DNA from 4 places in the Neobacillus canaveralius genome. Region 2 is predicted to be linked to each of the others. Evidence: riboswitches for the same ligand, from Rfam matches in the RefSeq annotation. Region 2 holds a riboswitch; each other region holds the start of a gene.
The links. A riboswitch is a leader RNA that binds a small molecule or an ion and turns the genes downstream of it on or off. The one in region 2 is predicted to bind S-adenosylmethionine.

Region 1: another riboswitch for S-adenosylmethionine. It lies ahead of ABC255_RS05765 (methionine biosynthesis PLP-dependent protein); the one in region 2 lies ahead of mtnW (2,3-diketo-5-methylthiopentyl-1-phosphate enolase).
Region 3: another riboswitch for S-adenosylmethionine. It lies ahead of ABC255_RS18200 (phosphoadenylyl-sulfate reductase); the one in region 2 lies ahead of mtnW (2,3-diketo-5-methylthiopentyl-1-phosphate enolase).
Region 4: another riboswitch for S-adenosylmethionine. It lies ahead of ABC255_RS04120 (methionine ABC transporter ATP-binding protein); the one in region 2 lies ahead of mtnW (2,3-diketo-5-methylthiopentyl-1-phosphate enolase).

Annotation. Positions count from the first base shown of each region.
Region 1 is NZ_JBDFLL010000001.1:1,190,196-1,197,794, reverse strand. It holds gene ABC255_RS05770 (polysaccharide biosynthesis protein) at 1-1,734, opposite strand, end outside; SAM riboswitch class I at 2,172-2,286, shown strand; gene ABC255_RS05765 (methionine biosynthesis PLP-dependent protein) at 2,365-3,477, shown strand; gene metC (cystathionine beta-lyase) at 3,477-4,664, shown strand; gene ABC255_RS05755 (bifunctional homocysteine S-methyltransferase/methylenetetrahydrofolate reductase) at 4,667-6,526, shown strand; gene metH (methionine synthase) at 6,507-7,599, shown strand, end outside.
Region 2 is NZ_JBDFLL010000001.1:4,696,367-4,703,965, forward strand. It holds gene ABC255_RS22945 (electron transfer flavoprotein subunit beta/FixA family protein) at 1-501, opposite strand, end outside; gene ABC255_RS22950 (ZIP family metal transporter) at 846-1,577, shown strand; gene ABC255_RS22955 (aspartyl-phosphate phosphatase Spo0E family protein) at 1,587-1,823, opposite strand; gene ABC255_RS22960 (1,2-dihydroxy-3-keto-5-methylthiopentene dioxygenase) at 2,089-2,622, opposite strand; gene ABC255_RS22965 (methylthioribulose 1-phosphate dehydratase) at 2,648-3,277, opposite strand; gene ABC255_RS22970 (2-hydroxy-3-keto-5-methylthiopentenyl-1-phosphate phosphatase) at 3,271-3,942, opposite strand; gene mtnW (2,3-diketo-5-methylthiopentyl-1-phosphate enolase) at 3,939-5,141, opposite strand; SAM riboswitch class I at 5,216-5,323, opposite strand; gene ABC255_RS22980 (pyridoxal phosphate-dependent aminotransferase) at 5,401-6,579, opposite strand; gene ABC255_RS22985 (carbon-nitrogen family hydrolase) at 6,695-7,477, shown strand; gene ABC255_RS22990 (thiamine pyrophosphate-dependent enzyme) at 7,552-7,599, opposite strand, start outside.
Region 3 is NZ_JBDFLL010000001.1:3,619,447-3,627,045, reverse strand. It holds gene nirD (nitrite reductase small subunit NirD) at 1-239, shown strand, start outside; gene ABC255_RS18220 (formate/nitrite transporter family protein) at 840-1,685, shown strand; gene cobA (uroporphyrinogen-III C-methyltransferase) at 1,701-2,474, shown strand; gene ABC255_RS18210 (anthranilate phosphoribosyltransferase) at 2,458-3,249, shown strand; gene ABC255_RS18205 (transferase) at 3,234-3,503, shown strand; SAM riboswitch class I at 3,650-3,751, shown strand; gene ABC255_RS18200 (phosphoadenylyl-sulfate reductase) at 3,821-4,537, shown strand; gene cysP (sulfate permease) at 4,553-5,611, shown strand; gene sat (sulfate adenylyltransferase) at 5,712-6,884, shown strand; gene cysC (adenylyl-sulfate kinase) at 6,897-7,496, shown strand; gene cobA (uroporphyrinogen-III C-methyltransferase) at 7,527-7,599, shown strand, end outside.
Region 4 is NZ_JBDFLL010000001.1:847,233-854,831, reverse strand. It holds gene ABC255_RS04145 (ABC transporter permease) at 1-2,135, shown strand, start outside; gene ABC255_RS04140 (helix-turn-helix domain-containing protein) at 2,182-3,420, opposite strand; gene ABC255_RS04135 (MFS transporter) at 3,606-4,904, shown strand; gene ABC255_RS04130 (CBO0543 family protein) at 4,962-5,420, opposite strand; gene ABC255_RS04125 (hypothetical protein) at 5,661-5,855, shown strand; SAM riboswitch class I at 6,079-6,179, shown strand; SAM riboswitch class I at 6,252-6,355, shown strand; gene ABC255_RS04120 (methionine ABC transporter ATP-binding protein) at 6,445-7,476, shown strand; gene ABC255_RS04115 (methionine ABC transporter permease) at 7,466-7,599, shown strand, end outside.

The DNA of each region.
Region 1 (7,599 bases), 3.5 Mb from region 2:
CGCATAGATTGATAATAGTTCTTCTATCTCCTGACTAAAAATAGTTGATGATTTCCCAATATAAATATTTGGATATATTTGTTCTTCTGTAAGCTCGTCATCTTTTAGTAATTCTTCGAAAATCTTTTCCCCTGGTCTGATCCCAGTGTATTCAATCCCGATTTCTTCAATAGAGTTACCAGATAGATTTATTAAATTTTTAGCCAAATCAACAATTTTCACTGGATCCCCCATATCCAAAATAAAAATTTCTCCCCCTCTTGCTAAAGCCCCTGCTTGAAGAACAAGCCTGGTTGCCTCTGGAATCGTCATAAAATAACGCACCATATCAGGGTGAGTGACAGTAATAGGACCTCCCTTTTTGATTTGATTTTTAAATAATGGGATTACACTTCCCCTGCTTCCAAGTACATTACCAAAACGAACAGTAACAAATCTTGTTAGGCTTTCCTTATCCATCTGTTGAATAATCATTTCGGCAAGTCTTTTTGTAGCTCCCATTACACTTGTAGGATTCACAGCTTTATCGGAAGAAATCATTACAAAGGTTTTAACTCCATTATAGCTAGCTGCTTGTGCGGTATTCATGGTCCCAATCACGTTATTTTTTATGGCCTCTTCTGGGTTAGATTCCATTAATGGAACATGCTTATGTGCAGCTGCATGATAGACCACATCTGGAAGATAAGTAGCCATTACATCCCTCATTTTTCTGCTATCCTGTATATCAGCAATAACTGGAATATATTCGATGTTTGTATTTTTAAAAGAATCCCTTAACTCCATATTTATGGAGAAAATGCTATTTTCTCCGTGCCCTAGTAAAATTAATTTAGCAGGTTCAAAAAGAGAAATTTGGCGGCAGATTTCTGAGCCAATCGAGCCCCCTGCACCTGTAACCAATACCACTTTATCTTTGATATATCCTGAAATACTCTGAATATCTAATTCAACTTGTTCCCTTCCTAACAAGTCTTCAACTTGAACATCACGAAAATGATTAACAGATACTTTTCCAACCATAAGGTCTTCGAGCATTGGAAGGACTTGGGTTTTAGCTCTTGTCTTAGCACATTCCATAAATATTTTATTTAATTCCTTTTTACTTAGGGATGGAATCGCAATCACAATGTTTTCAATTTTGTTTCTACTAACCATTTCTTCTAGGTTTGCAGTTCCACCAATCACTGGAATACCTAAAATATCAAGATTCCGCTTTTTTAAGTCATCATCGATAAACCCAACTGGCAATAGATCTGCTTTATTATTCTTTCTTATTTGCCTTGCCACCATCATCCCAGCAGATCCTGCACCTACAATGAGTGTTCGTCTTTTATTTTTTTCATTAATCAGAAAATTCTCCTGAAATAATCTCCAACTGAATCGAGTACCACCAATAAAAATTAAGTTCATCAACCATGTAACGGTAAAAAATCGATAGTTTGATAGATGAAAAAACACTTGTTGTACCAATGCTGCAATAATAATTGATATACTCACAACCTTAAAAATGCTTAATAATTCCCCTATACTCGCATATTCCCATGCTTTTTTGTACAATTTGCTTCTATATGTTAAGGCATAATGAGTGAGCAAAAGCACCAACGTGAAATTGGCAGTAGGGCTACTTAGTGTAACGTCTCCTTCTACCAAATAATGACTAAGGATAATCGATGAAAATAAAATACATGTATCAAATAATATAAACAAAGAAATTCTCAGTCGAAAAGTCATGTTCCCACCCCTTTCTTTTTCTTGAAAAATTTTAATTATATACTCCTTTTAAAAGCACATAATGAAAATTTTTATAAAATGGGCATTTAACCCGTCCTCACATCATACTCTTGACGACTAGCGTCTAAGGTTCACTGACCCACAGTATGACCGAGTGCCTCCTGGGATAATGGAAAGGAGACATCACCATTAAAAACATATAAAGTGCGATTTTGTACTTAATAAAGAATATAATCATAAAAAAATTTGGTTTTATTTCCCTATATAGTTTATTTTAGTTCTTTATACAGAACGTGTCAATCTGAAAATCACTTATATCGAACTTAGAAAATACATCATTTTATACCTTTCAAACATTATTATGTCATTATTAATAGAAAAATGTTGACTAGGCTTTCTATTTGTAGTAAATTTTATAAATAATCTAAATACTTATGTTCTTATCAAGAGAGGTAGAGGGAATGGCCCTATGACGCCTCAGCAACCATCAATGGTTATTTCATTGAAAAGGTGCTAAGTCCAACAAGTTATTGGTAACTTGGAAGATAAGAAGAATGACAATGCTTACAGCATCCAAAGTCTTCTTCTTAAAGAAGACTTTTTTTATTATTCATATAGGAGTGGTTGACCATGTATAAGATTGATACGAAGCTAGCTCAAATTGGAAATCGCAGCGAAACTGCGACAGGGACGGTTAATCCTCCCGTTTATTTTTCAACTGCCTACCGTCATGAGGGTATTGGGCAGTCAACAGGGTTTGATTACACACGGACAGGTAATCCGACTCGACAGCTGCTTGAAAAGGCGATTGCCGATTTAGAAGGTGCAGATCAAGGATTTGCCTGTAGTTCGGGTATGGCAGCTATTTTTACAATTCTTTCTCTTTTCGAGTCTGGGGACGAATGGATTGTGAGCGAGGATTTATATGGTGGTACTTATAGATTACTAGAACAAGGCTTCAAAAAATGGGGATTACAAACAAATTATGTAAATACCTGTAATATTGAATTGATTGAAAGTAACATAACTCCGCAGACAAAAGCAATTTTCCTAGAAACACCAACAAATCCGCTTATGCAGGAATCAGATATTGCGGCTGTTTCAGAAATCGCAAAAAAACACGGAATCTTGCTGATTGTCGACAATACCTTCTACACACCACTAATTCAGCAACCAATCCTGCTAGGTGCAGATATTGTCATCCATAGTGCAACCAAATACTTAGGCGGTCATAATGATGTTCTTGCTGGTCTTGTTGTTGCCAAGGGGAAAGAACTTTGCGAGGCTCTTGCCTTCCACCATAACGGAGCAGGCGGTGTCTTAAGTCCTTTTGATTCCTGGTTAGTAATGCGTGGAATGAAAACATTGTCACTAAGAATGGAAAGACATGAACGCAATGCAAAAGCGATTGTTGAATACCTGTCTAACCATGATGGTATTACAGATGTACTGTACCCAGGAAAAGGTGGAATGGTATCCTTCCGCTTACAAGATGAAGCATGGGTCAATCCATTCCTTCAAAGTCTTTCACTGATCTGCTTTGCTGAAAGTCTTGGTGGAACTGAAAGCTTTATCACCTATCCTGCAACACAGACACATGCCGATATTCCAGAAGAGATTCGAATTCAGTCAGGTGTTTGTAATCGACTATTAAGATTCTCTGTAGGACTTGAAGACCCAACAGACATCATTGAAGACCTTGAACATGCACTAGCTAAATTAAAAGAAGGAGTGATTGGATAATGAGTTCAGAAAATTATAGTTTTGAAACCAAGCTCCTTCATAATCAGCATAAAGTCGATCCGGCCACGGGAGCAGTAAGCGTGCCGATTCAACATGCTTCTACTTTCCATCAATTTGATATAGAAAGTTACGGAAAATACGATTACGCTAGAAGTGGAAATCCTACGAGAGAAGCGTTAGAGGATGTTATCGCAGAACTTGAGGGTGGAACGAGAGGCTTTGCTTTTTCGTCAGGAATGGCTGCTATTTCAACAGCCTTCCTTCTTCTTTCATCTGGTGACCATATAGTAATTACCGACGATGTGTATGGTGGTACATATCGAATGGTCACTCAGGTACTGACTCGTTTTGGAATTGAACATACCTTTGTAGATATGACAGATCTTGATCAAGTAAAAGAGGCAATTCAGCCTAACACCAAAGCATTTTATGTTGAAACACCGTCAAATCCTTTATTAAAGGTGACGGATATCCAAGCCATTACAACTTTGGCAAAAGAGATCAACGCAATCACTTATGTAGATAACACTTTTTTAACCCCTGAGTACCAACGACCTTTAGAGCTTGGTGCGGATGTTGTACTCCACAGTGCAACTAAGTTTTTATCAGGACATAGTGATGTCGTTGCAGGTCTTGCGGTTGTTAAGGATGAAGAATTAGGTAAAAGGCTGTATTCCTTACAAAATTCTTTTGGCGCAGTACTTGGGCCACAGGATGCATGGCTCGTGCTTAGAGGAATAAAAACCCTGCATGTCAGACTCGAACAGTCACAAAAATCCGCTATTAAAATAGCAGAATTCTTAGAGACTCATCCATTAATTGAGAAGGTTTATTATCCTGGACTTGAAAATCATCCACAGCACGAGCTTCAAAAAAGTCAGAGTAAAGGACCTGGTGCAGTTTTATCGTTTGAATTCCAGGATGAACAAGCACTTGAAGTCTTTCTATCTAATGTAAAAATCCCTGTTTTTGCCGTTAGTCTTGGTGCAGTCGAATCCATTCTATCCTATCCGGCAAAAATGTCACATGCTGCTATGTCCCAAGTAGAAAGGGAAAAACGAGGAATTAAAAACAGCCTCATCCGCTTATCCGTTGGCTTAGAGAACCCGGATGATCTTATTCATGACTTTTCTCAGGCTTTACATCAAGTGAAAGAAAAACTACTGGTCTTGCAGCAAGGAGAATAATCATGACCTTTTTAGAAAAATTAAAAAACCAAATTTTAATAGGGGATGGTGCCATGGGCACCCTTCTTTATTCATTCGGTAAAGATAGCTGCTTGGAAGAGTTAAACCTTTCTAATCCGGAAAAAATTCAAGAGATTCATCATGCCTATATTAAAGCTGGTGCTGATGTTATTCAAACCAACACATATGCAGCAAATTATCTAAAACTGCAGAGATATGGTCTCGAGGACTCCGTTAAAGCGATTAATAGTGCCGCTGTCCAGAATGCAAAATTAGCAGCACAAGACAATACTTATGTGCTGGGAACAATCGGCGGTAACCGCGGGATTAAACCTAGTACTATATCAATAGAAGAATTAAAGCGCAGTTTCCGTGAACAGCTATACTGTTTATTATTAGAAGGTGTGGACGGCATTTTATTAGAAACCTTTTATGATTTTGAGGAACTGGAAACGGTCCTTACGATCGCTCGAAAGGAAACTAAGCTGCCCATCATTGCTCAAGTCTCACTTCATGAGCCAGGTATTTTACAAGACCAGACACCGATTAATGAGGCCTTTTCCACTCTTGAAAACCTCGGTGCTGATGTCATTGGCTTGAACTGCCGGCTTGGACCTCATCATATGTTAAAATCACTAGAGCAGATTGAACTGCCTAAACATGCTTACCTTTCGGCCTACCCTAATGCGAGTCTGCCAGCTTATACAGATGGTAAATTCCATTTTGAGGGAGATGCAGATTATTTTAAGAAATCAGCCCAAAGCTTCCGTCAGGAGGGTGTACATTTGCTTGGTGGATGCTGCGGAACGACCCCGGCCCATATCCAGGCATTTGCGGCAGAACTAAAAAATACCGTACCTGTCACTGAGAAAGTAGTTAAATTAAAAACAAAGAAAATCATCATTGAACATCGTGCAGCAAAAAGGGACTTACAGCCACTTGAGGAAATTGTTAAGGAACGACCATCGGTTATCGTAGAATTAGATACACCTAGAAAGCTTGATACAAGCAAATTTTTTGAAGGCGCAAAGGCGTTGAAAGAAGCAGGAATTGATGCGATAACAATGGCAGATAACTCGTTAGCTCAGGTGAGGATTTCTAATGAATCTTTAGGTTATCTTGTTAAACAAGAATTAGGGATGCGACCGCTGATCCATATTGCCTGCAGAGACCGCAATATTATTGGTTTGCAATCACACCTAATGGGGCTCCATACTCTTGGAATGCATGATGTACTCGCTATCACCGGAGACCCTGCCCGAGTCGGAGACTTTCCAGGTGCCTCCTCTGTTTATGATGTATCATCATTTGAGTTAATTCAAATGATAAAACAGTTAAATGAAGGCTTGTCTTTCTCTGGGAAAGACCTTGGTCAAAAAACAGCGTTTAGTATTGCTGGTGCCTTTAATCCAAATGTCCGCTCAGTAGAAAAAGCCGTAAAACGGCTTGAGAAGAAAATTGAATTTGGTGCTGATTATTTTATTTCACAACCTGTCTTTTCTGAGGAAAAATTAATCGAAGTCTATGAACAGACCAAACACCTAAATGCACCTATTTATATTGGGTTAATGCCTTTAACAGGCAGCAGGAATGCCGAATTTCTTCATAATGAGGTACCAGGAATAAAAATCGCACAATCAATTCGAGATAGAATGGCAGCGTTGCATGATCAGCCATTACAAGCTGCACGTGAAGGAATTGAAATAACAAAATCTTTAATTGACACAGCACTGGATTTATTCAATGGAATCTATCTAATCACACCATTTTTACGCTACGAACTAACAACAGAATTAGCCATATATGCCAAACAGCGTGCTAGTCAAATTAGGGGGAACAGCTATGTCGAAAGCACCATTTAATGAACAACTACACAAACGAATCCTTGTAATGGATGGTGCGATGGGTACCATGCTGCAGCAGGAAAATTTAACAGCAGATGACTTTGGCGGCGAGCAATATGATGGCTGTAACGAGTATCTGAACATTACTGCCCCGAATGTTATCGCAAAAATTCACCGCGAATACTTGGAGGCTGGTGCGGACATTATTGAAACCAATACCTTTGGTTCCACAAGCATCGTTCTTGATGAATACAATCTTGGCTTTAGAGCCTATGAATTAAATAAAATTGCCGCTCAAATTGCCAAAAAAGAGGCAGATAAAATCTCTACTGCAGAATGGCCACGGTATGTGGCAGGGTCAATGGGACCGACCACTAAGACGTTAAGCGTTACGGGCGGGACTACTTTTGAAGCCCTCGCTGTTTCCTATGAAGAACAAGCAATCGGGCTGATTGACGGTGGTGTCGACCTTCTCCTTCTTGAAACAAGTCAGGATATGCTGAATGTAAAAGCAGGATTTATTGGAATAAAAAATGCATTTAGTAAAACTGGAAAGATTCTTCCATTAATTGTATCAGGAACAATTGAACCGATGGGCACAACCCTTGCTGGACAGTCCATTGAATCTTTTTATATTTCATTAGAGCATATGAATCCTGTTGCGGTCGGGTTAAATTGTGCGACCGGTCCAGAATTTATGCAGGACCATATTCGCTCACTGTCTAATTTATCTTCAACAGCGATTATCTGTTATCCAAATGCAGGTCTTCCCGATGAAGAAGGACATTATCATGAAACACCCGAAACATTAGCAAAGAAGCTAGCTGATTTTGCTGCTCACGGCTGGTTGAATATTGTCGGTGGCTGCTGTGGTACAACACCAAATCACATTCGTGCGATTTCAGAAGAAATGAAGAAGTTCTCTCCACGCGAGGCACAGTCTTCTGATTTCCATATGGTATCTGGGATTGAACCATTTGTTTACGATGATCCGACACTGCGTCCGATTATGGTCGGAGAACGAACAAACGTCATTGGCTCTCGTAAATTCAAACGCCTCATTAATGAAGGGAAGATTGAAGAAGCGGCAG
Region 2 (7,599 bases):
GGATAATTTTCTTTTGATTAACACAGTTTTTTCTTCTAAATTGACTTCAGCAACTTCAATTACATTGGTTACCGGTGGAATATCCAACCTTCTGGCAATACCAGGTCCTACCTGTCCAGTATCTCCATCAATGGCATGCTTGCCGCAAATAATCATATCCACTGGAATTTCCTTATTGATTTTTTCTAATGCTTTAAATAAGGCATAGCTGGTTGCAAGTGTATCAGCCCCTGCAAAGGCACGATCCGTAATCAAATATCCCCGGTCAGCACCTATCTCAATACTTTTTTTAATAATTGCGGTTGCTTGCGGTGGTCCCATCGACAAAACTGAAATCGTACCACCGGTCTTTTCACGAATGCTTACAGCTTCTTGTACAGCATGAGCATCATAAGGATTTAGAATGGCTGGTGCGCTTCGTCGGTCGAGTGTGTTTGTTTTAGGATTGATTTTAATGATTTTTGTATCTGGTACTTGTTTTACACATACGACAATGTGCATGTAGTACTTTCCCTCCCCCATTTTTGCTTGTTTGTTTTGAAAGCGTTTGCCTTCCTTGGTTATAAAAAATGCCATATTACGATATATGTATCGCAACACAAGCATAGTACCAAACAATGATAGAATTCTTTTGTTAAAATTGATAAATTTAAGGTATGAGGTAAAGTCTAGAAGTATAAAGGCAGAAGATTTCATGATGTGAATGAATAGTAAAAAATAATAGGACTAATTTAACTATAAGTAATATTCAGATATAAACAATGATAAAAATCACAGTTTCTGTCTAATTATGTAGTAAATTTTATTTAGCACTATTTTTAATAGATGAAAGGTTTGAGGCTGGTATGATGGAAGTGTTTGTAGGAAGTGTTCTTTCTGCTTTATCAACGGGTGCAGGTGCTCTAATCATTCTTTTTATCAATCAGTCACTTACACACCGCTGGATGGATATACTCTTGGCTTTTAGCGCTGGAATTATGATGGCGGCCTCAACAATCGGGCTTATTCCTGAAGCTATGAAGCTGGGCGGTTTTGTTTCACTTTCAATCGGAGTATTCTTGGGGGTTTTAGCATTAACCACTCTCGAAAAAAAAATTCCGCATATTGACCTTGAACATAATCAGTATGGAATTCAATTTGATGAAAAGGCATTGTTAATCATTGCAGCGATTACTCTGCACAATATTCCAGAAGGTATGTCGGTCGGTGTCAGCTATGCTTCGCAAACTGAGGATACGGGGAATTTGATTGCACTTGCGATTGGGTTTCAGAATGCACCAGAAGGCCTTCTTGTTGCACTGTACTTACTCAATCAAAGATTAAGCAAATTCAAGGCCTTTTTACTGGCAACTCTAACAGGTGCAATTGAAATTGTCACCTCTTTTATCGGGTTTTATTTAACTTCCTTTGTACAAGGGCTTGTCCCCTATGGTCTTTCTTTTGCGGCTGGAGCGATGTTGTTTATTATTTATAAAGAGTTAATCCCAGAAAGCCACGGAGATGGCAATGAAAGAGTTTCAACTTATGCATTTATTACTGGTCTATTAGTAATGGTTTTTTTAATAGACATTTTTTAAGTGAGATTCTTATACAAACACTTTCGGCCAAATCATAACCATCTGATTAAAAGCAAATCTCACTTCTTCGTTTGGCCGTGAAAATTGCTGAGCTGCTCTCTGATACTCATTTATTAAAACATCTAATTCTTGGCTGTATTTTATCGTTTCTTCACTTGTGAATCCTTTTTTATTTGCACAATTTATCATCATTGCACGTTTAACTTTTATTGCGTTAAGCATCTCAGAAGGGTTATAACTTTCCATATCCAATCTCTCCACCTACTCCTTACTCTTTTACACTAAACTGCTAAAAAATTGATTACTTGATGAATTATGACAAGATTTTAGACAAAAGTAAATACTTTCGCAAAAGTAGACAAAACAAGCATTTTATTACATCTTTCGACAAAATTCACATGCTATTCTTTGTTTTTACGACAATTTTCATGCTATTTTCAGTGATGATTTAGTAAATTTATTTACTAAAATACATAAAAAAACTGGCTTTATAGCAGCCAGTTTTTAAAAATTATTGATGAATTCCTTCTTTTTCGTAAATTGGCACCCAGCCCTCAGTAGTAACGAAAATACGAATAGCAACTACTTTACGATCTTCTTCTAGTGTAAAATAATGTCTTGTGTTCTCTGGAACTGAAATTAAATCTCCAGGGTTAAGATGAACTTCGAAAAACTCTCCGTCTTTTCCCTGGATAACAAACACTCCATGACCGCTTACGATAAAACGAACTTCATCATCCGAATGGTGATGCTCGTTTTTGAAGTTTGTTAGCATGGCATCTAGGTTTGGGGTGTTATCAGATAAAGAAATAATATCCTGTGCTTTGTATCCTCTTCTAGCAGATATGTCTGAGATTTCTGTTGAAAAAACATATAGAATTTCATTCTTTTCTTCATCACTTAAAAGATACTTTTCAACAAGCGTATCTGGGAGTTTTGAAATATCCCAATTTTCATAGATTACTTCTTGTGAAGCTAGAAAGCTTGCTACTTCTTCTTGGTTTTGAATTTTCTCTTCTCTATTTTGAAATGTAATATATGCCATGATCAGATCAACACTCCCTCTATTTTTATACAACTTTAAACAATTGGTATGGTTTATGTTCTAGTAAGCGTAATTGATATTTAAATAAAAACTCCGATGCCTCGAGGATTTTTTTTGCCTCAAATGCATTTCTTCCCCATACAGTGATTCCGTGATTACGGATTAACACAGCACCTGAATCCTCTTTAATATGCTCAGAAAAAGCCTGTGCGAGTGTTGGGATATGAGCATAGTTTTCGATAATCGGAATCGTCAGTACTGCGTCCTCTTCCCACTTGTTGAAAGCCTTAATCAGCTCTTGCCCCTTAAAAGTTACCTCACCCTGGCCGCCATAAACCTCAGAAATCACGTTATTATCTACGGTGTGAACATGGAGACTGCAGCCAGCATTAGTTTTTCGATAAATTTCAACGTGAAGCAGTGTTTCTGCAGAAGGCTTTAAATGAGTTTCTTCTACTGCATGCCCAAATTCGTCTACTAACAAAAAGTCCTCTTCTGTACGTTTGCGTTTATCCTTACCACTGGCTGTCACCAGAAATTGCAGTGGATGATCACTTACCTTTATTGCAAGGTTGCCGCTTGTTCCCATAAACCAATCACGCTCAGCCAGTTCATCCTTTATGTCTGCTAACTCCTGCCATTTTTCCTTTAACATGATGTCCTCACCTCAATCTGATTTTTAATTTCTTCTATGCAGTCATAAAAGGTAGTAAAACCTTTATAATTTAAACCCCATTCAGAACATTTTTTCTCTAGCAAATCTCTTGCCAAAACGAAATCAGCTTGTTTCGCTGCCTCTAAATCGGTTACGGAGTCACCAATTACGATTGTAAAGGTATCTGCATCTTGGTTTAACCTTCGGATAATACTAGGTTTGCAGCATCCGCATTCATTTTCACACAACGAATCACAGATGTAAGGCCAAAGTATTCTTATGTTTTCCCCTGAAAAATCACTGTGGTTACAATAAATCCCTTCAAATGGACCGTATTTTTCAAGAATCGGATAAACAAAGAAATCAATCCCGCCGCTGACAATATAAAAGGGTATATTTTCTGCTCTAGCAAACTCGACAAATTCAGAAAAACCTTCCCGGATTTTGGCGTTTTCGATTGCAAACTTGGTAATTTCATCTTTTTGGCTGCTAGGAAGTTCTGAAAATAATTTTCCTACACCCTCACTAATAGAGATCTCTTGTGTTAAAATTTGGTCTTTAATTAGCTCCCAATTAGGTGGTGCAAATTTCTTCATGATTGCAATGATGTTATCACTATCAGTAATGGTCCCGTCAAAATCACAGTAGATGACCGGCTTCATTATACTGACACCTCTGCATTTCCCCATAACTGCAATGCACTCTTAAGCTCCGGATATTGCTCAGCACCTTCTGCTAAGGTCTTCCCCTGAAGTTTCACATCAATCGCTTGCCTGAATGCGAGTCCGCCGCCGAGCGCACCGTTTGGATGGCCATGAACGCCGCCTCCAGCGTTAATGACAGATTCAATTCCGAAATCCCGAATCAACAGTGGCACCAACCCAGGATGAATGCCCGCTGAAGGAACAGGAAACGACCGCTTGATAGTGTCCGTTTTGATTAATTCCTCTGCGATTGATATTGCCGAGGATTTCTCTAATGCCACTGTTCCATATGGTGATGGGAATAATGACAAATCAGCACCAGCAAGTCTGAGAAGCTTACCTAATAACAATGAATGAGAGAGACCATAGTGGGAAGATGATGTTAAAGCCCCACTTACAGCAGGATGAGCCATTAATGGCAAAGAATTTTGGTCATCCTCTCGCAACTCTTGAAGAACGTCTAATCCATAGGCAAAAACATTAAATAGTAACAAGTCTGCACCAAGTTCTTTTGCTTTTCTAGCTTTGTCCTTCAACTGCGATGTCCTGCCTGTAAGATTTACCGCATACAAAGTACGATGTCCGGTTTCATCATATACTTCTTGTAACACCTTTTTACCTTCTATTATTCTTTTTTCAAACGGAGTCAGCTCATTTTCAAAAAGAATTTCGTCATCCTTTACGAAATCAACACCGCCAAGAGCCTGCTGCTTTAGCTGCTCTGTTAGGAAATGGATATCCTTCCCAAGAACTCCTTTAAAAATGCTCATTAATAACGGACGATTAAAAACACCAAGCTTCTCTCTTAATCCTTCAATGCCAAATCTAGGACCAGGGAATTTGCTTTTTAATTCATCCTCAAATTGTAAATCAATTAATTTTATTTTTCCGTCTAATGAAAGTTTTCCAAAAACAGTGGTCAGAATTGCAGGAATATCATTAGAAAAATTGATAGTTGGATAGGCTATACGGATTATCGACTGATCTTCTTGCAAACCTTCAGTCGAAACTACCCTGCCCTTGTGTTTACGTAATTGACTCTGTTCTAGTTCAGGTAAGTTCGTCCATGAACCGACAGTCAAACCTAAAGCAATTTCCTCAGCTTTTTTCACAAGATTTTTTTCACCATGAACTAGGTATGTAGCGATTAATTCAGTCAAATTAGCTCTTCCTTTCTAGAGAAACATAAAAAACCTCTTCCAAAAAGAAGAGGTTAGCATCGCAAACTAACATCTTCTCATCTTTCAGCCTGCGCTGCAAGATTTAGCACCGTGCCTAACTTAGTGTTAAGTCGGTTGCCGGGCTTCATCGGGCTTTTCCCTCCGCCTGCTCTTGATAAGAAAACGATCGTATTATTTATTATTAGCATGTTGATAAACTATATTTTGCATTATCCCAAGAATCAATTTTTTTGTCAATCTATTTTTCGAAAATTCCTAACTCACCAATTCTTCTCACTGCTTCTCCTAAACGTTCCTCACTTGTGAGCAAACCAACCCGGACAAAACCTTCACCCAATTCACCAAATGCAATCCCAGGCGCCACAGCAATATGTGCTTGTTCCAGGAGGATATCTGCAAATTCAGTAGAAGTAAACCCTTCAGGTACCTTTAGCCAAGCAAAAAATGATCCCTTTGGCGCCGTCACATTCCAGCCAAGAGAACGTAGCCCATTTATCAAAACATTTCTTCTACGCTCATAGAGATGATTCAATTCTCGAACACAATCCTGCGGACCGGTTAAAGCTTCTGCTGCTGCCTCCTGAATACCGCCAAATATACTGCAATATAAATGGTCTTGTAAAAGCTCAATCGCAGAGATCACACTGCTATTGCCTACAGCGAATCCAACACGCCAGCCTGCCATATTATAGGTTTTCGAAAGAGTATAGATTTCAATGCCAACTTCTTTTGCCCCATCAATTTGTAAAAAGCTCACTGGCTTTTCTCCACCAAAGCCAATTGCCCCATAGGCAAAATCGTGGACAACACAGATATCATTTTGGCTGGCTAGTTGGACCGTTTCCTCAAAAAACTCCTTAGTTGCTGCAGCACCGGTTGGGTTATTTGGATAATTAAGAAACATTAATTTCGCTCTCTCAATCGCCTCAGAAGGTAATTCACTATAGTCTGGCAGAAAACTATTTGTTTCCCTTAGCGGCATCATAACCATTTCTGCTTTTGCCAGCGCCACTCCAGACAGATAATCAGGATATCCTGGATCGGGTACCAACATTATATCACCAGGATTTAATAGGCATTGTGGAATCTCCACTAATCCAGCCTTACCCCCAAACAAAATAGCCACTTCACTATCTGGATCAATGGTTACATCATATTCTCGTTTGTAAAAATCCGCTGCAGCCTGTTTTAAATATCGATAACCCTGAAAAGGAGAATACTTATGGTTCACAGGGTTGGTAACAGCTTCCTGCATTTTTTTTACGATATGTTGTGGGGTTGCTTGATCAGGATTACCCTGTCCTAAGTTAATAACATCATAGCCAGCTTCAATGTATTTCCCTACTTTTTTTACTAATGAAGCAAAAAACTGTTTCGGGAGATTATTTAAAGTTTGGGAGGTTGGAAATTGTTTCATCATTTCACCTGCTTTAATTCATTCATTTTATAGTTGAATTCTAGTCACAAATGATATAACTTTTAAGACAGCTTGTAAAGAAAAAATTCGGAAATTTCAAATGAGGTGAAGTAGGGTGAAATTTAAAATAACTTGTTTACAAATGGATATTGCCTTTGGAGATCCAATTAAAAACTACCAACACGCAGAAAACCTAATCGAAACAGCAATGGAAGAAAATCCTGATATCATTGTTTTACCTGAGTTATGGACCACTGGGTATGATTTGACAAGACTCGACACCATAGCAGACAAGAATGCAGAAAAAACGATTGACTTTTTAATGAAAGCTGCGAAAAAGTATCAAGTTCACTTTGTCGGAGGTTCGGTGGCAAATAGAGGTGATCAAGGAGTTAAAAATACCCTCCTAATCATTAATAATAAAGGAAAGCTTGTTCAATCATATAGTAAACTACATCTTTTTAAATTGATGGATGAGCATCTTTACCTCGAGGCAGGTGAGGAGAAAGGGTTATTCGAATTAGATGATCGGGCTTTTGGCGGAGTAATTTGCTATGATATTCGTTTCCCAGAATGGATTCGTGCACATACGGCAAAAGGAGTTGAAGCATTATTCGTTGTTGCAGAATGGCCTGCTCCCCGTTTATCGCATTGGAGATCACTGCTAATTGCAAGAGCGATTGAAAATCAATGTTTCATCATTGCTTGCAACCGCTCCGGATCAGATCCAAATAATAAGTTCGCAGGTCACTCCATGTTTATTGACCCTTGGGGAGAAGTAATTGCTGAAGCAGGAGCAAATGAGGAACTATTGTCTGCAGTAATTGAGTTAGACCTAGTAAAAGATATTCGTAAACAAATCCCAATTTTTGAAGATAGACGACCAGATTTGTACTAATCAAAAAACCACTTCCAAGTTTAGGAAAAAGCAAAAAAAGGTAAAGCGCAGTTTTCCGCTTTACCTTTTCTCACTTAAAGGAATAGATTTTCGTGCTTTGCTTTTAGGCGCTGCCATCTTTT
Region 3 (7,599 bases), 1.1 Mb from region 2:
AGGAAATCGCCGTTTTTAAAACAGAAAATGGCGATATACGAGCCATTGAGAACCGTTGTCCCCATAAAGGCGGCGTTCTCGCGGAAGGAATACTCAGTGGTGAATATGTATTTTGCCCTATGCACGATTGGAAAATAAGCGTTAAAGACGGCAAGGTTCAGTCACCGGATGTAGGGTGCGTTCAGACATATCCAGTGGAGGTTAAGGATGGTCAAGTATTTGTCTTAATCAGAGAATAGAAGGGGATGTAGGTTCCTCTTTCGATAGGTTCATAGTGACCGGGTAAGCGTGGAGATTGTGGTTTCGGTCACTATAAGAGGTTTATAGTGACCGTGTAAGCGTGGAAGTTGTGGATTCGGTCACTATAAGAGGTTTATAGTGACCGTGTAAGCGTGGAAATTGTGGTTTCGGTCACTATAAGAGGTTTATAGTGACCGTGTAAGCGTGGAAATTGTGGATTCGGTCACTATAAGAGGTTTATAGTGACTGTGTAAGCGTGGAAATTGTGGTTTCGGTCACTATAAGAGGTTTATAGTGACCGAAATCGAGGAGAGATAGTGGTTTGGGTAACTATAGGAGGTTTATAGTGACCGAATTCGAGGAGAGGTAGTGGTTTGGTTAACTATAGGAGGTTTATAGTGACCGAATTCGAGGAGAGGTAGTGGTTTGGGTAACTATAGGAGGTTTATAGTGACCGAAATCGAAGAGAGCTTGCGGTTTGGGTAACTATAAGAGGTTCATAGCGACTGAACCAAAAGAGAGAGAAGGGTTAGGGTCACCAAGAAAAGTCCAAAGTGAACGATGAGGAAACAGACCCATTAAAATGAGGAGGTGAAAAGATGTCGATAATAAGTCCAAATCAAGTAGTGGAAAGTATGATTCAAGCAGGAAAAGTAAAGGCGAAATTACCTGTTAAAGATCTGCTCATCAGGGGTGCACTAAGTGGAGCGTTGCTCGGATTTGGCACAACATTGGCTTTTACAGCTGAGATCCAAACAGGACTAGGGATTGTCGGGGCATTACTTTTTCCTGCTGCATTTGTCATTATTATTCTCCTTGGATTGGAATTAGTTACCGGAAGTTTTGCTCTCATTCCCGTTGCAGTAATGGCGAAAAAAGCAACAGGAACCGAGATGTTAAAGAATTGGTTTTGGGTCATTGTTGGTCATGTAATTGGAGCTGTTTTTTACGCCATTTTATATATAGTAGCAGTTACACAGCTCGGTCAGGTCACCAATCATGCAGTTGCAGCAAAAATCCTTGCAGTGGCAGAAACGAAAACGCTGGGGTACAAAAGTCTCGGTTCAGAAGGGTTGCTCGTCGTATTTGTAAAAGCGATGCTCTGTAATTGGATGGTGACACTTGGTGTTGTAATGGCAATGACGACAAAGTCCGTAATTGGAAAAATTGCGGCAATGTGGCTGCCAATAGTAATTTTCTTTGCCCAAGGCTTTGAGCACGGAGTGGTCAATATGTTTGTCATCCCAGCAGGCATGATTCTTGGCGCAGATATTAGCATAGCTGATTGGTGGCTGTGGAATCAAATACCTGTGCTAATTGGGAATTTAGTCAGTGGGGCTCTTTTTACCGGATTCGCACTTTATTATACACACGGGAAACAAGAATCGAGAATGGTTTTGGAAATGCCCAGAACAAAAGCAGCAGTATCGAGTACACAGCGATAAGAAGGAGCGATGGTTATGGGAAAAGCGTATATTGTTGGAGCAGGTCCGGGTGACCCGGAATTAATAACGGTAAAGGCATTAAGATGTATCCAGAATGCAGAAGTTATTCTATATGACCGTTTGGTTAATCCGGAACTGTTAAAGGAAGCAAAAACGAATTGCCAGCTTATTTATTGTGGGAAACAACCAAATTATCATACATTACAGCAAGAAACAATCAACCATCTGTTAGTGAAGTACACCAAACAAGGGAAAAACGTTGTGCGATTAAAAGGCGGTGATCCTTTCGTATTTGGACGCGGAGCGGAGGAGGTGGAAGCCTTGGTGGCAAAGGGGCTTCAAGTGGAAGTAGTTCCAGGTATAACAGCAGGTATAGCCGCCCCTGTCTATGCTGGAATTCCAATTACACACCGAGAATTAAGCAGTTCTTTTGCTATCGTCACGGGGCATAAGTCGACGGGGAAACCAACCGATATTAATTGGAAAAGTCTCGCAACTGCAGTTGATACGCTGGCGATTTATATGGGGATCACAAATCTACCTTATATTTGCGAGGAATTACTGAAGCATGGAAAAAAGGAAAATACCCCTGTTGCGGTCATTCAGCAAGGAACAACGTTAGCGCAGCGAACGGTTACAGGGACACTTAGCTCAATTGTCGGTGTGGTTGAAAAAGAAGGTATTCAAAATCCTGCTATGATCGTTGTTGGAGAAGTTGTCACCTTCCGTGATAAAATAAGTTTACTAGAGGAAGAGGGGAAGGCGGAAAGCTATGCAACAATGGCTTAAAGAGGTCGCAAGAGGAAAAAGAGGGTCCAAAGACTTAGATTATCAACAAACAAAAGAAGTCGCTCAAACGATTATTAGCGGCAAGGCAACAGATGCGCAAATTGCAGCATATCTGATTGCGCTCCGCTTGAAAACGGAATCGCCGGAGGAATTGCTCGCATTTGTGCATGCCTATCAGGATGTTAGTAATAAACTAGAGCCGTCAAACCAGTCAATTATTGATCTGGCCAGTCCGTATAATGGAAGGAATTCTTTTACAGGAAGTATACCAACAGCCATTTTGATGGCTGAATACGGGTTTCCAGTGTTTTTACATGGCAGCGATTCACTGCCGCCGAAATATGGAATAGCGCTTAAGGATATACTTATACATTTAGGTCTAAATGTTTCTCAACCGCCACAAAGATTGGTGAAAACAATTCAAGAAGCAGGAATTGCATTTGCAAACACAGAGGAATATTGCCCTAGTTTAGGAAAGCTGAGGGGGATTCGCAAAGAGCTGGGGGTAAGAACTCTTTTTAATACAGTAGAGAAGTTATTAAATTTAGCGAATGCAGAATCACTTATGATGGGTGCTTATCATCGGACAGCGATTAACAAAATTGCCCCTATTTTTAAAGAGCTTTCCTTTAAAAATGTTTATGTGGTTCAAGGAATGGAAGGTTCTGAGGATTTGCCTGTTCACCGCAACAGCTTTATTTATAAAATTACAGACAATAAAATCGAATCATCGATTGTCAAACCAGAGGAAATGGGCTGTTGGTGCAAGAGTTAGATAAGGATACCAAGCTGTCTGCACAAGAACAGTCTGACATTACGCTGGCGATTCTCAGTGGGGAACAATCCAAATCATTACAGCTATTTTACAATCAAGTGCTTTTTAACACCGGCATCCGCTATTACCTGTTCGGTGTCGTCAATGATATAGGAGAAGGTATAGAGATAGCTAAAAAACAACTAAACGAACAACGAGGTTTAACTCAATTAGAAAAATGGAAAGTAAGTCAGCCTGAAAATATTACTACGTAACGTGAGCGTTCTGGACGAAATATCCGTCTAGGACGCTTAATTTTTTATTGGGCTAAAATAGAGACAAATTAATTTTTCTAAATTTTATATTTTTTCATTTACATAAAACCTATTGGTATGGTAGGATTAATTTCATCAATTACAAATACTTATCAAGAGAGGCTGAGGGACTGGTCCTATGAAGCCCGGCAACCTGCTGTGCAAGGTGCTAATTCCAGCAAAATGGTCTTCATTTTGGGAGATAAGGCGTTAAACAATCGTGAGATGCCTTTCCTTTTTGGGAAGGCTTTTTTGATAAACAGAGGAGGTTTATAGGAATGGCTACAACGGTAACATATGAAAACTGGAGTGAAATATCCGATCAATTCTCTATTGAGGATAAAACAAAAGGAGCAAAATCGGTATTGGAGTGGGCATACAACTCTTATGCAGAAGACCAAATTGTCTATGCATCCAGTTTTGGTGCAGAGGCAATCGTATTAATCGATCTCATCCAGCAGGTTAAGCCAGACGCGCATATCGTTTTCCTAGATACAGGCTTACACTTTCCGGAAACATATGAGGTTATTAACAAAATCGAAGAGCGTTTCCCTTCATTAAATATAGAGCGAAAACTGCCAAAGCTGACATTAGATGAGCAACGCGAGCAATATGGGTCAGCACTATGGAAGAGGGAGCCTAACCAATGCTGTAATATCCGTAAAGTCATTCCATTAAGGGAGACGCTGACGGCGAAACAAGCTTGGATCTCAGGGCTTCGAAGGGAACAATCACCAACAAGAGCAAACACTCAATTTTTAAATAAAGATGATAAGTTTCAGAACATTAAAATCTGTCCGCTCATTCACTGGACATGGGACGAAGTTTGGGCCTATATCAAGGAAAAAGACCTCCCTTACAATACCTTGCATGATCAAAATTACCCTAGTATCGGCTGTTTTCCTTGTACACAGCCTGTTAGTGCAGATGGTGATTCACGTGCAGGACGCTGGTCGGGAAGCGGCAAGACGGAGTGTGGCTTACACACATCCTAAAAGGGGGCTTTTAGATTGCTCACAGTTATAGCAGTAATAATTGGTTTGTTTTTTGCAGTCAATATTGGAGCTAGCGGTGCAGCTGCTTCAATGGGGATATCTTATGGAGCAGGGGTAGTAAAGAAGAGATTGGCATTGTTAATGTGCGGTGTTACCGTATTCTTTGGGGCATGGCTAGGCGGTGGCGAAGTGGTAAAAACCATTGGCAGCGGAATTGTTCCAAACAGCACTTTTACCGTACCTATCGCTCTTATCGTATTAGCTTCAGCAGCACTATCGTTGTTTTTGGCTAATATATTCGGAATCCCACTGTCGACGAGTGAAGTAGCAGTTGGATCGGTGGTAGGTGCCGGAATCGTTTATCAATCCGTATTTGTTAGTAACTTAGCAATGATTATGGTCTTCTGGCTGCTTACTCCTTTTGCAGCATTCGTGATTGCCATCCTAGCTGCGAATCTATTAAAAATCAAAACATTGAAACGCTGGATGGAGGCGCCGAAAGCCATTCCTATCCTATCCGTACTTGTCGTATGTATGGGGTTATTTGAAGCTTTCTCAGCGGGGATGAACAATGTCGCCAACGCTGTGGGACCGCTAGTCGGGGCTGACATTATGTCGACAAGTTCTGGGATTTTCTGGGGCGGGCTTTTTGTCGCAGCTGGTGCCATTCTGTTAGGACAGCGTGTTCTTGAAACGAATGGTAAAAAAATTACCACGCTTCGGCTGGAAGAAGGCTGTGTTATTTCTGGAACAGGAGCAGCAATTGTTACTGTAGCCTCGGTTTTTGGGATTCCTGTTCCACTGACACAAATCACGACATCGTCAATTATCGGCATCGGCTTTGCCAAGCATGGCAAATCTGTCCTAAAAAAGGGTATAGTGGTGCAGCTTCTTACGGTTTGGATTGTGTCACCTGTACTGTCCATGGTGCTTTCCTACACACTGATCCAGTTGCTAATCGAGCATAACTTTTATCCAATAGTTGCGATGGCAGGCGTTTTAATCTCTGTATTCGGAGTGTCGTTTTTGATGAAAAAGTCAAATCAGCCAGTTACTGAAGCAGTAGAAAAGTAGTTTGATAGAGTTTCGCTAAAACATTTTGATTTCACCGATAAATTCTTTATCGCTGATATAAATCTCTAATTTAGAGGATTTTAAAAAAAACGTAAATTAAATGAAGAAAGGTTTGATTCTGTTGTCATTTTTACCAGCACCTCATGGAGGTAAACTTATCCAAGCATTTGATCCAAACTATGATGTAACATCCATTGTAAAAGAACTAGAAATCGACGCCATTGCCTTAAGTGACCTTGAGTTAATCGGTGTTGGGTTATTTAGTCCCTTAACCGGTTTCCTTGGGAAAGCCGATTATGAAAATGTCGTGGAGAACATGCGCCTTGCAGACAATACGATTTGGTCAATTCCTGTTACACTTCCTGTTTCCTATGAAACAGCAGCAACACTTGAGGTAGGGGAGAAAATCAAGCTTGTATACAATAAAGAAGTATATGGAGTTATTACCGTTTCAGAATGGTATGAACCGAATCTAGACAAAGAAGCGGTTGAGGTATATAGAACGCTTGAAACAGCTCATCCTGGTGTAAAGCGTCTGTATGAAAGAGGCCCTGTCTATGTGGCTGGGGATATCACACTTGTTAAAAAACCAGAAAAAGGTGTTTTCAGTGATGTCTGGTTTGAGCCAAAGGAAACACGTGCATTGTTTGAAGCAAAAGGCTGGAAAACAGTTGTAGGCTTCCAAACAAGAAATCCAATTCACCGCGCACATGAGTACATTCAAAAAGCAGCACTCGAAACAGTTGATGGACTTTTCGTAAACCCGCTTGTCGGGGAAACAAAGTCTGACGATATCCCAGCTGATGTTCGTCTAAAAAGCTATCGTGTCCTTCTTGAAAATTACTACCCGGCAGAACGTGTACAGCTTGGTGTATATCCAGCAGCGATGAGATATGCTGGCCCAAGAGAAGCGATCTTCCATGCAATTGCTCGTAAAAACTTTGGCTGCACTCATTTTATTGTTGGCCGTGACCATGCAGGTGTAGGTAATTATTATGGTACGTACGATGCTCAATTAATTTTTAGTGAATTCCCTGAAGGGGAGCTTGGCATTAAACCATTATTCTTTGAACATAGCTTCTATTGCACAAAGTGTGAAGGAATGGCTTCTGATAAAACTTGCCCGCATAGCAATGAAGACAGAGTGATTCTTTCTGGAACAAAAGTCAGAGAATTGCTTCGTGCAGGACAGCTTCCTCCATCCACATTCAGCCGTAAAGAGGTTGTTGAAGTGTTGATTGAAGGAATGAAAGAAGAAAAGGCGACGGTCTAAGGAGGAGAAATCATGACAAAAGCAACAAATATCACTTGGCATGCTAGTACCGTTTCAAAATCCGACCGTCATGCTCAAAATGGTCATGGAAGCTGTGTACTATGGTTTACTGGCCTTTCTGGTTCTGGTAAATCGACGATTGCAAACGCCGTATCAAGCGCTTTGTACCGTCAGGGTATTAATGAATATGTTCTCGATGGTGATAATATCCGCCACGGTTTAAACAAGGATCTCGGTTTTTCTGACCATGACCGGACAGAGAATATCAGAAGAATTGGCGAAGTCGCAAAATTGTTTGTAGATAGCGGTGCTGTTGTTACGACGGCATTTATCTCGCCATTCCGTTCCGATCGCGACCAGGTACGAGCTATTTTTGAAGAAGGCGAGTTTATTGAGGTTTTTGTAGACTGTCCTATTGATGAGTGTGAAAAGCGTGATCCTAAGCAGTTATATGCAAAGGCTCGACGCGGGGAAATAAAAGATTTCACTGGGATTGATTCGCCTTATGAAGCACCAGAGTTTCCAGAAATTACAGTCCGTTCTGACCTTTTAACAGTGGAAGAGGCAGTGAATCAAATATTAAGTTACCTCCAAGAAAAGAACATTCTCTAACATGAGTTAATAAGAAAGGATGGTTGATCAATGGTTGGCAAGGTTTATTTAGTAGGTGCGGGTCCTGGAGATCCAGATTTAATTACAGTAAAGGGATTGCGCT
Region 4 (7,599 bases), 3.8 Mb from region 2:
GATTATTTACATACTATCTACTTGGAATGGTATCTATATTTTGTGTGAGTATTTTCCCACAATATTTTTCCACTAGAGGAACTCCAGAATCAACAGGGTATCTTGATCAATTATTCTCTTTTGGGAAGGACTTAATGAAACCAGAGTCATGGATTTATAAGTTCGAACGATCGCAGACGGGTGGTGCCCCGATGATGGAGATTATGGGGCCGGCATTTATTTATTCCATGCAAATCCTGTTAGGTGCTCTTTTGGCAGGCTTCAGTATCGCCCTTCTTCTCGCATTAGGGTCCGCCTTTTTGCCTAAAATCGTGCTTAGTCCTATCAAGAGATTACTTGATGTGCTGGAGTCTGTTCCAGACTTGATACTCGGTACTCTTTTACAAGTACTATCTATTATGATCTTTAAGTCGTTTGGAGTCGATTTATTTCGGGTTGCCAGCTTTACAGAAAAGGCCTATTTTGCTCCAATTGTAACGTTAGCAATCTTACCGCTTGTGTCCATGTTTAAAATCCTCCTCCTTATGATTGAAGAAGAGTTTTTGAAGGTATATGTTACCTTTGTCAAAAGCAAAGGGATAGACAAATTCAATATCTTAATTAGACATATTTTAAAAAACATCATGCCTCTTTCATTCCATCATATAAAAATTATTATTTGGGGAACACTTTCCAGCCAATTTATTATTGAACGAATTTTTAACGTACACGGGCTAACTTTCTACTTACTTGATAACTTCCAACCTATAACTATTTTTGTTACTTTGGGTCTTATTTTTACACCTTTTTACTTTCTATTCCAGTTAGTAGATCTATGGCTAAAGGAAGATCTGCCACTATCTTACGAAACAAGACGGAGTTCCTGGTGGCAAAGATGGCGCATTGGAAATATGGTGGAGGGGACAAAGAGGTTTTTTGATAACATCCTTTATTCTATTAAATCCATTAACCTAAGAAAAATATCACCATTCCGTCCATTTATCAATGTATTCTTTATTTTTTACCGTCATATGAAAAATTGGAAATTTGCGCTTGGGGCTTTATTTTTCATTGTAACGATCAGTTACAGCATTATTTATTCGGTCACAACCGACAACCACGTTGATCAAGTCAGACTATATTACGCAGAAGATGGCGCGACGCTGCTTGGTGCTGCTCCACATGCGCCAACAAAGCCCTTTTTCTTCGGATCCGACAAATTAGGCTTCAGTCTTTTTGACCAGTTAGTGATCGGTGCGAAATATACGTTGATTTTTGCATTGTTAATCGCATTATTACGTGTAGTTGGCGGGCTATTGTTTGGTGTTTTTTATGCTTTTTACTTAGGACCCCGCACCCAGCAATGGCTAGCAAAGTTAATAGACTCAATTCATTTCCTGCCTTTAAGCTTGGTGGCATATATTCTGTTGGCGCCGATCTTAATGCCGGCGTTTACTGGCTTTGGCTATGAATTTACCTATACGTTTACGGAACGAATTTTACTAGAAATGTTCGTCTTAACCATCCTGGTCGTTCCGTTAACAAGTGTTTTACTAGGTAGTGAGATAAAGCGAGTTCTTGATTATGAATTTATTGCCAGTGCGCGCGTTTTAGGCGGCAGTAGATTTCATCTCTTCTGGCGGCACATCTTCCCGCATATTAGTGCCCGTTTAACGATTTTATTAGGAACACAATTTATCCAAGTTCTATTAATCTTTATTCATTTAGGGATTTTTAAATTTTTCTTTGGCGGGACAAAACTAGACTTTGATCCAATGGGTGCGGATCCGCCAATGTCGATAACCCATGAATGGTCAGGATTAATTGGAGAATTAGGCAGGACCACCATTGCTTCTGGCCGCTACTGGTACTTGTGGATTTTAGCTGCCTTCATGCTGGCGATTTTTGCAATGCAGCTGATTATACAAGGTGTAAAAGAAGTGCAGCAAGTAAAAGTTGGCGTGTTATATAAACTTCCAAAAGCTCAAAAGAAAAAATTTAAAAATACAAGTGAAGTTCCTTCCTATCAAATGACAAAGGAAAGTTTTAAAGTGATTGGAAATGAAGCAGATCGTACTCTCGAACCTGATGTGGGTAAAAAGATCGACCGAAAAATAAAACCAAAGTTTAAACGAGGGTTTGAACGTGGGATGTAACTTCATGGCTGGAGCTAGCTTCAAACAAAAAAAGAACCCCGTACACTTAGGATTGTACGGGGTTAATTTTTGCAAGAATAGCATTGTATGTCTCAATCGCAAATTCCTTGAAAGGCAAAGATGGGATGTTTTTAAAATTCTTCACTGCCATTTCTGCGGATTGAAGCGCATTTTCCATTTCGCCAAGCTCCACATGGCATAAAGCTTTGTATGAATAGCGAACATAAAAAAGTGACAAATCAAATGGATGGTGAGTAGTGGTCGGAGTCTCTACTTTTTCAAATTGACGAATCGCTTCCGTAAATTCTCCAAGACCATATAAAGCTTTTCCTTTTTCAATTGTATAAAGTGATTCCACCACTTCTTCTTCCTGCGGGTTGGCTAAGTAATGGTCAAGAATTTCAATGGCATTGGCGTACTCTTTATTCTCAGCAATTAAAGTCATGGCAATAAGGAGGTCATGAACGAGGATGGACAACGAATCCTCAGCAAAATCACCGTATTGCTTTAACTTACGTAAATAATGCTCTCGCTTTTCTTTATCACTAAACATCATGGCCTGTCCGGCACCGATTCTGTATAAATCATCAGCACGATAAAAGATTCTGTGCTTTTTTGAAAAAATCAAGGCATTCTCCATTACATGAGAGGCCGTCTTATAGTCACCAACTGCAAAATGAAGAATCGCTTCTGTATAGTCAAGGTCAACCTGTGTCATGGGGTCCATATAGACATGATTTGATTTGATTTCCATACGTTCGCTTAGTAATATCTCTAATGCATTGGAATAATCATGTTCAATGAATTTGACCATAGAACGAAATATTGCAATTTGCGCACGATTGGCTGTTACATTCATCTTGTCATACATAGTCGCAGCAAGGCCTGCGAGGTTCTCCCAGCCAGGTATTTTTTCTTCATATAAACTTCTGCTATAAATATCTAACAAGCGTGCCCCCTCATACCCTTGTGTAAGGTTTTTTATATAGGGTTCGATAAGGGTTAAAAGCTGTTGGTATTTATCATCGACTTTATCTTTTTTTTCATTGTACAGCTTTTCTGCTTTTTCAAGAACTTCTCTTAATTCCATTGTACTGACTTCCTCTAATAAATCAGTTACTTCCACCCCTAATCCCTCAGCAATATAGGCAAGACTCTCCATAGAGGGCTGTGCTTTATTGTTCTCGATTAAGCTGAGCATGCCCTTGGTAAGTCCCTTTCCTGCCAGGGCTTCAAGCGTCAGCTTTTTCTGCTTTCTTAATTTTCGTATACGGTCTCCTAACATGTAAAGAGCAACTCCTTAAAACGTTTCTTTGTTTAATTATATTAAACTTATCCATAATTTGAAAGATGTAAACGAAATGAAAATAAATTTGTTTAATTTAATTAAACTTATTACTTGATTTGGTAAAAACTTCGTGTTATGATTTGTTTAATTAAATTAAACTTTAAAGAAAAGAGGAGATTTTTATGAATAGCAGTGTAATGTTGAAAAAAGCCACTTATCATCTTTGGACATTCACCATCAGCAAACTGATTGCTTCGTTTGGTTCGCAGGTATATTCATTTGCAATTAGTTTTTATATTTTGCAGGCAACAGGATCGGCGAAAAGTTTTGCACTGAATTTGATATGTAATGTATTGCCTCGTACCATCGCAGCTCCATTTGCAGGTTATATCATCGATAAGTACCCACGGAAAAGGATTGCAATTACCTCACAAATAGCGACGACCTTAGGGATAGGGGGATTGTTAGTCGTCAGTGTCACCTCTGGATTATCTTTAACCGCTATCTATATTACTACCTGCCTTCTGTCCCTTACATCCATGTTCTCCAGTGTAGCGTTCACTTCCTCGATTACAGGGCTTGTGGATGAAACAAGAATTCAAAAAGCCATGTCATTAAATCAAATGTCTGTTTCCTTTGCGGCTATTGCTTCTCCAGCAGTCGGAGGACTCTTGTATGGAGTGATTTCCATGCCAATTTTCCTTATTTTCTATATGGCTGCTTCAACGGTGGCAATCGTTCTCGATGCTACGATGAACTTCACTTTGTTCGCTGTCCAAAAAGCAGAAACAGTGGAGAAGTCGAAAGAATCCATGTGGCAAGGAATGAAGGCCGGTGTATCCTATTTAAAATTACAGCCGATGTTGATGACCATTATCTGGATTGCGTTATTAGTTAATTTCCTTTTCAGTGCCTATCAGGTTGGATATTCCTTTATTCTGATTGAAAAATTAAAAATGCTTTCCCATCATTTTGGTTTTACAGAAGGTGCCTTCGCGGTCGGTATGCTGCTGTTATCGATTTATCTCTCCATTCGGAAAGAGATAAAATTTCCACTGCTGGTTTCAAAAAGAGGCATTGTTCTCATGGGGGTCGTCATGGGAAGTTCCACTCTTCCATTACTCTTCATTATGTCTTATAACATCATGTTTGGTTACTACATTCTTCTTCAATTTGTTTTAGGAGTGTGTATTGTTTTCGTTAACACGCCAACACAAGTGATGATGCAAAAACAAATTGCCGACGAATTTAAGGGACGTGTATTTTCACTCATTGAAACAGTAGCAATTGCTTTATCACCATTAGGTATGGTGCTGTATGGATTTCTGTATGATGTCTTCCCTGCAGAATGGGTTCTGCTCCTGTCATCTGGATTATGTGTGTGTGTAGTACTTACTCTTTTAAGACCAACCGTCATACGAAGGGTTCATCCGGAGCTTAAAGCGGAAAAAGTAGTGAAGAAAAGTGTGGAAGCATTTTGATGAAGTTTAAGTTATCCTAACAAATGGGGTTGGATTCAGTAGAATCCAACCCCATTTTTATCGATCTAATTTTATAATTCTCCTAACCATCCTTAAATGAGACACCAAGATTAGAAAAACGATGGGATATAGAAAGATGGAATACCAGAGCTTCCAGCCAGTATAGTTAAAAAAGTGAGTCCTTTCAACAATAAATTCAATAATGGAGGATCCTGCTGTCCATGCAAGGATATAAAAGAGTTTCTGTTGGTTAGTCCGTTTAAAGGGATAATAGTTTAAGAACAAAATACTGACTGGAATAAAGTAAAGAAATTCTCCAACAAACCCCAGCCATTGAAAACCTTCACCAAAATATCCGTACAAATGGTATTTAAAGACGAGAACCAAATCTACATTGATACCAAATACCAAAGCAAAAAGACTCGTTGTATATAATTCAATTTTAGTCAATCTCTTTGGGACTAGAAAAGCAATGATAACAAGAATAAAAAAGAAAATAAATACCAGCTTCCACATGGATGGACTATCTCCTTCAAAAACAACTAATTAAAAATTATACTTTCCAAATCCTTGCTCATATAGTCACCTATCAATCCTCATCCAGATAAAATGCCAAAAGACCTACTCTACCCACCCGAACAGGAGGATTAATTTTCCAAATAAATAGTTATTTGTGACTGATTTATTATTCTGGTAAATAAAATACTCCTTTTATGAATAGTAATGAATTAACCCCAAGAAAGGAGTGAATATGCAATGAGTGTATTAGATCGCAGTCCGTTTTTATACTTCTTATGTATCCTTGCCGGTTTTGCCTTATTAAGAGTAGAGCTAACTGGATTCTTAGCGCCGCTTAGTCCGTTAGTTCTCCTAATTGGTGTCATAGCTGTCCTTTTATTCTCACTTGTGTTAATCATCCAAGGGGTACTTTGTTTGGTAAAAAGAAGATAGTTGTTTAAAGTTCAAGAAAGAGAGCGAAAACTATCGCTCTTTTTTTGTTTTTTGCGAAGGCCAGCAGTAAATTTTTTTTATTTATTAAAAATGCCTATTTATAAGCACTGAGAACGCTTTAAAACCAAGGAATTAATTATTATTTTAAAAAAGGGATTTGACTTTTCACTATCCCTACAGTAAATTAATTAACAAGTTCAAAAAATGAATAAAGTAAAAATACTTCTTATCAAGAGAGGTTGAGGGACTGGCCCTATGACACCTCGGCAGCGGAATCACAAGATTCTGTGCCAAATCCAGCAAGTGCGACTTGATAGATAAGAAGAGGACGCTAATTATTTCAATTTGCCCTCTTCTTTTTCAAGAAGAGGTTTTTTATTTTTAACTGAATAATATTTCTTATCCAGAGAGGTTGAGGGACTGGCCCTATGACACCTCGGCAGCGGAACCAATTGGGGACTGTGCCAAATCCAGCAAGCAGCAAGCTTGGGAGATAAGAAGAGTTTTTTGCTATTACTTTGCATCGGCATGCCCTCTTCTTGTTTCCAAGAAGAGGGTTTTTTATTTGTTAAAAAAGGAGAGATACACCATGATCGAATTTCAGAATCTTAAAAAGGTTTATGAAAGTGGCGGGCAGCAGGTTGCAGCTTTGAATGGAATTGATTTGAAGATTAATAAGGGAGAGATTTTCGGAGTAATCGGGTTTAGCGGTGCTGGGAAAAGTTCACTTATCCGCTGTGTAAACTTACTAGAGCGTCCGACCTCAGGTAGTGTAATCGTCGATGGTCATGACCTCACTTCGATGTCCGTAAAAGAAGTCCGTGAGATTAAGAAAAATATTGGCATGGTTTTTCAACACTTTAATCTATTAAACTCAAAAACAGTGTTTGCCAACGTCGCAATGCCTCTGACACTTGCCAAAGTTCCAAAGGATGGTATTAAGAAGCGCGTTCAGGAATTACTAGAATTTGTCGGGTTGGCCGACAAGGCGGACTATTATCCTGACCAGCTTTCAGGCGGACAAAAGCAGCGAATTGGAATTGCAAGGGCCTTGGCAACACAGCCATCGATTCTACTTTGTGATGAGGCCACATCTGCACTTGATCCACAGACAACCAGCTCCATTTTACAGCTGTTGAAAAAAATCAATAAGGAATACAACATAACCATTCTAATCATTACCCATGAAATGGCGGTCATCAGAGAAATTTGCGACCGAGTGGCAGTGATTGAGTCCGGTAAAATTATTGAAGAAGGCACGGTGTTTAACGTCTTTTCATCTCCTAAAACGGAGACGGCAAAGAACTTTGTAAGCTCTGTCATGAACGACCAGATCCCTGATTCTATAAAAGAAATCATTCAAAAACATGACGGAATGCAAAAGGTTTACCGAATTAATTTTGTAGGCAGCACATCCGGTCAGCCCCTGCTCTCCGAACTTGCCAAACAGTTTGATATTCATATCAATGTCCTGTTCGGAACCATTACTGAGCTTCAAGGCACACCGTTTGGAAACTTAATTGTTGAGTTCCAAGGCTCTGACAAAGAAATCATCCGTGCATTAACCTACATCAACCAGAAGAAAATCAGCATAAAGGAAGTGACAGCACATGCTAGTTAACTCAGAGCAAATTATTTCTGCTTTAATTGAAACGGTCCAGATGGTTGCTTTTTCACTCTTGTTCTCAACCATCCTTGGACTGCCGCTGGGAATCTTACTTGTCGTAACACGGAAAGGCCATCT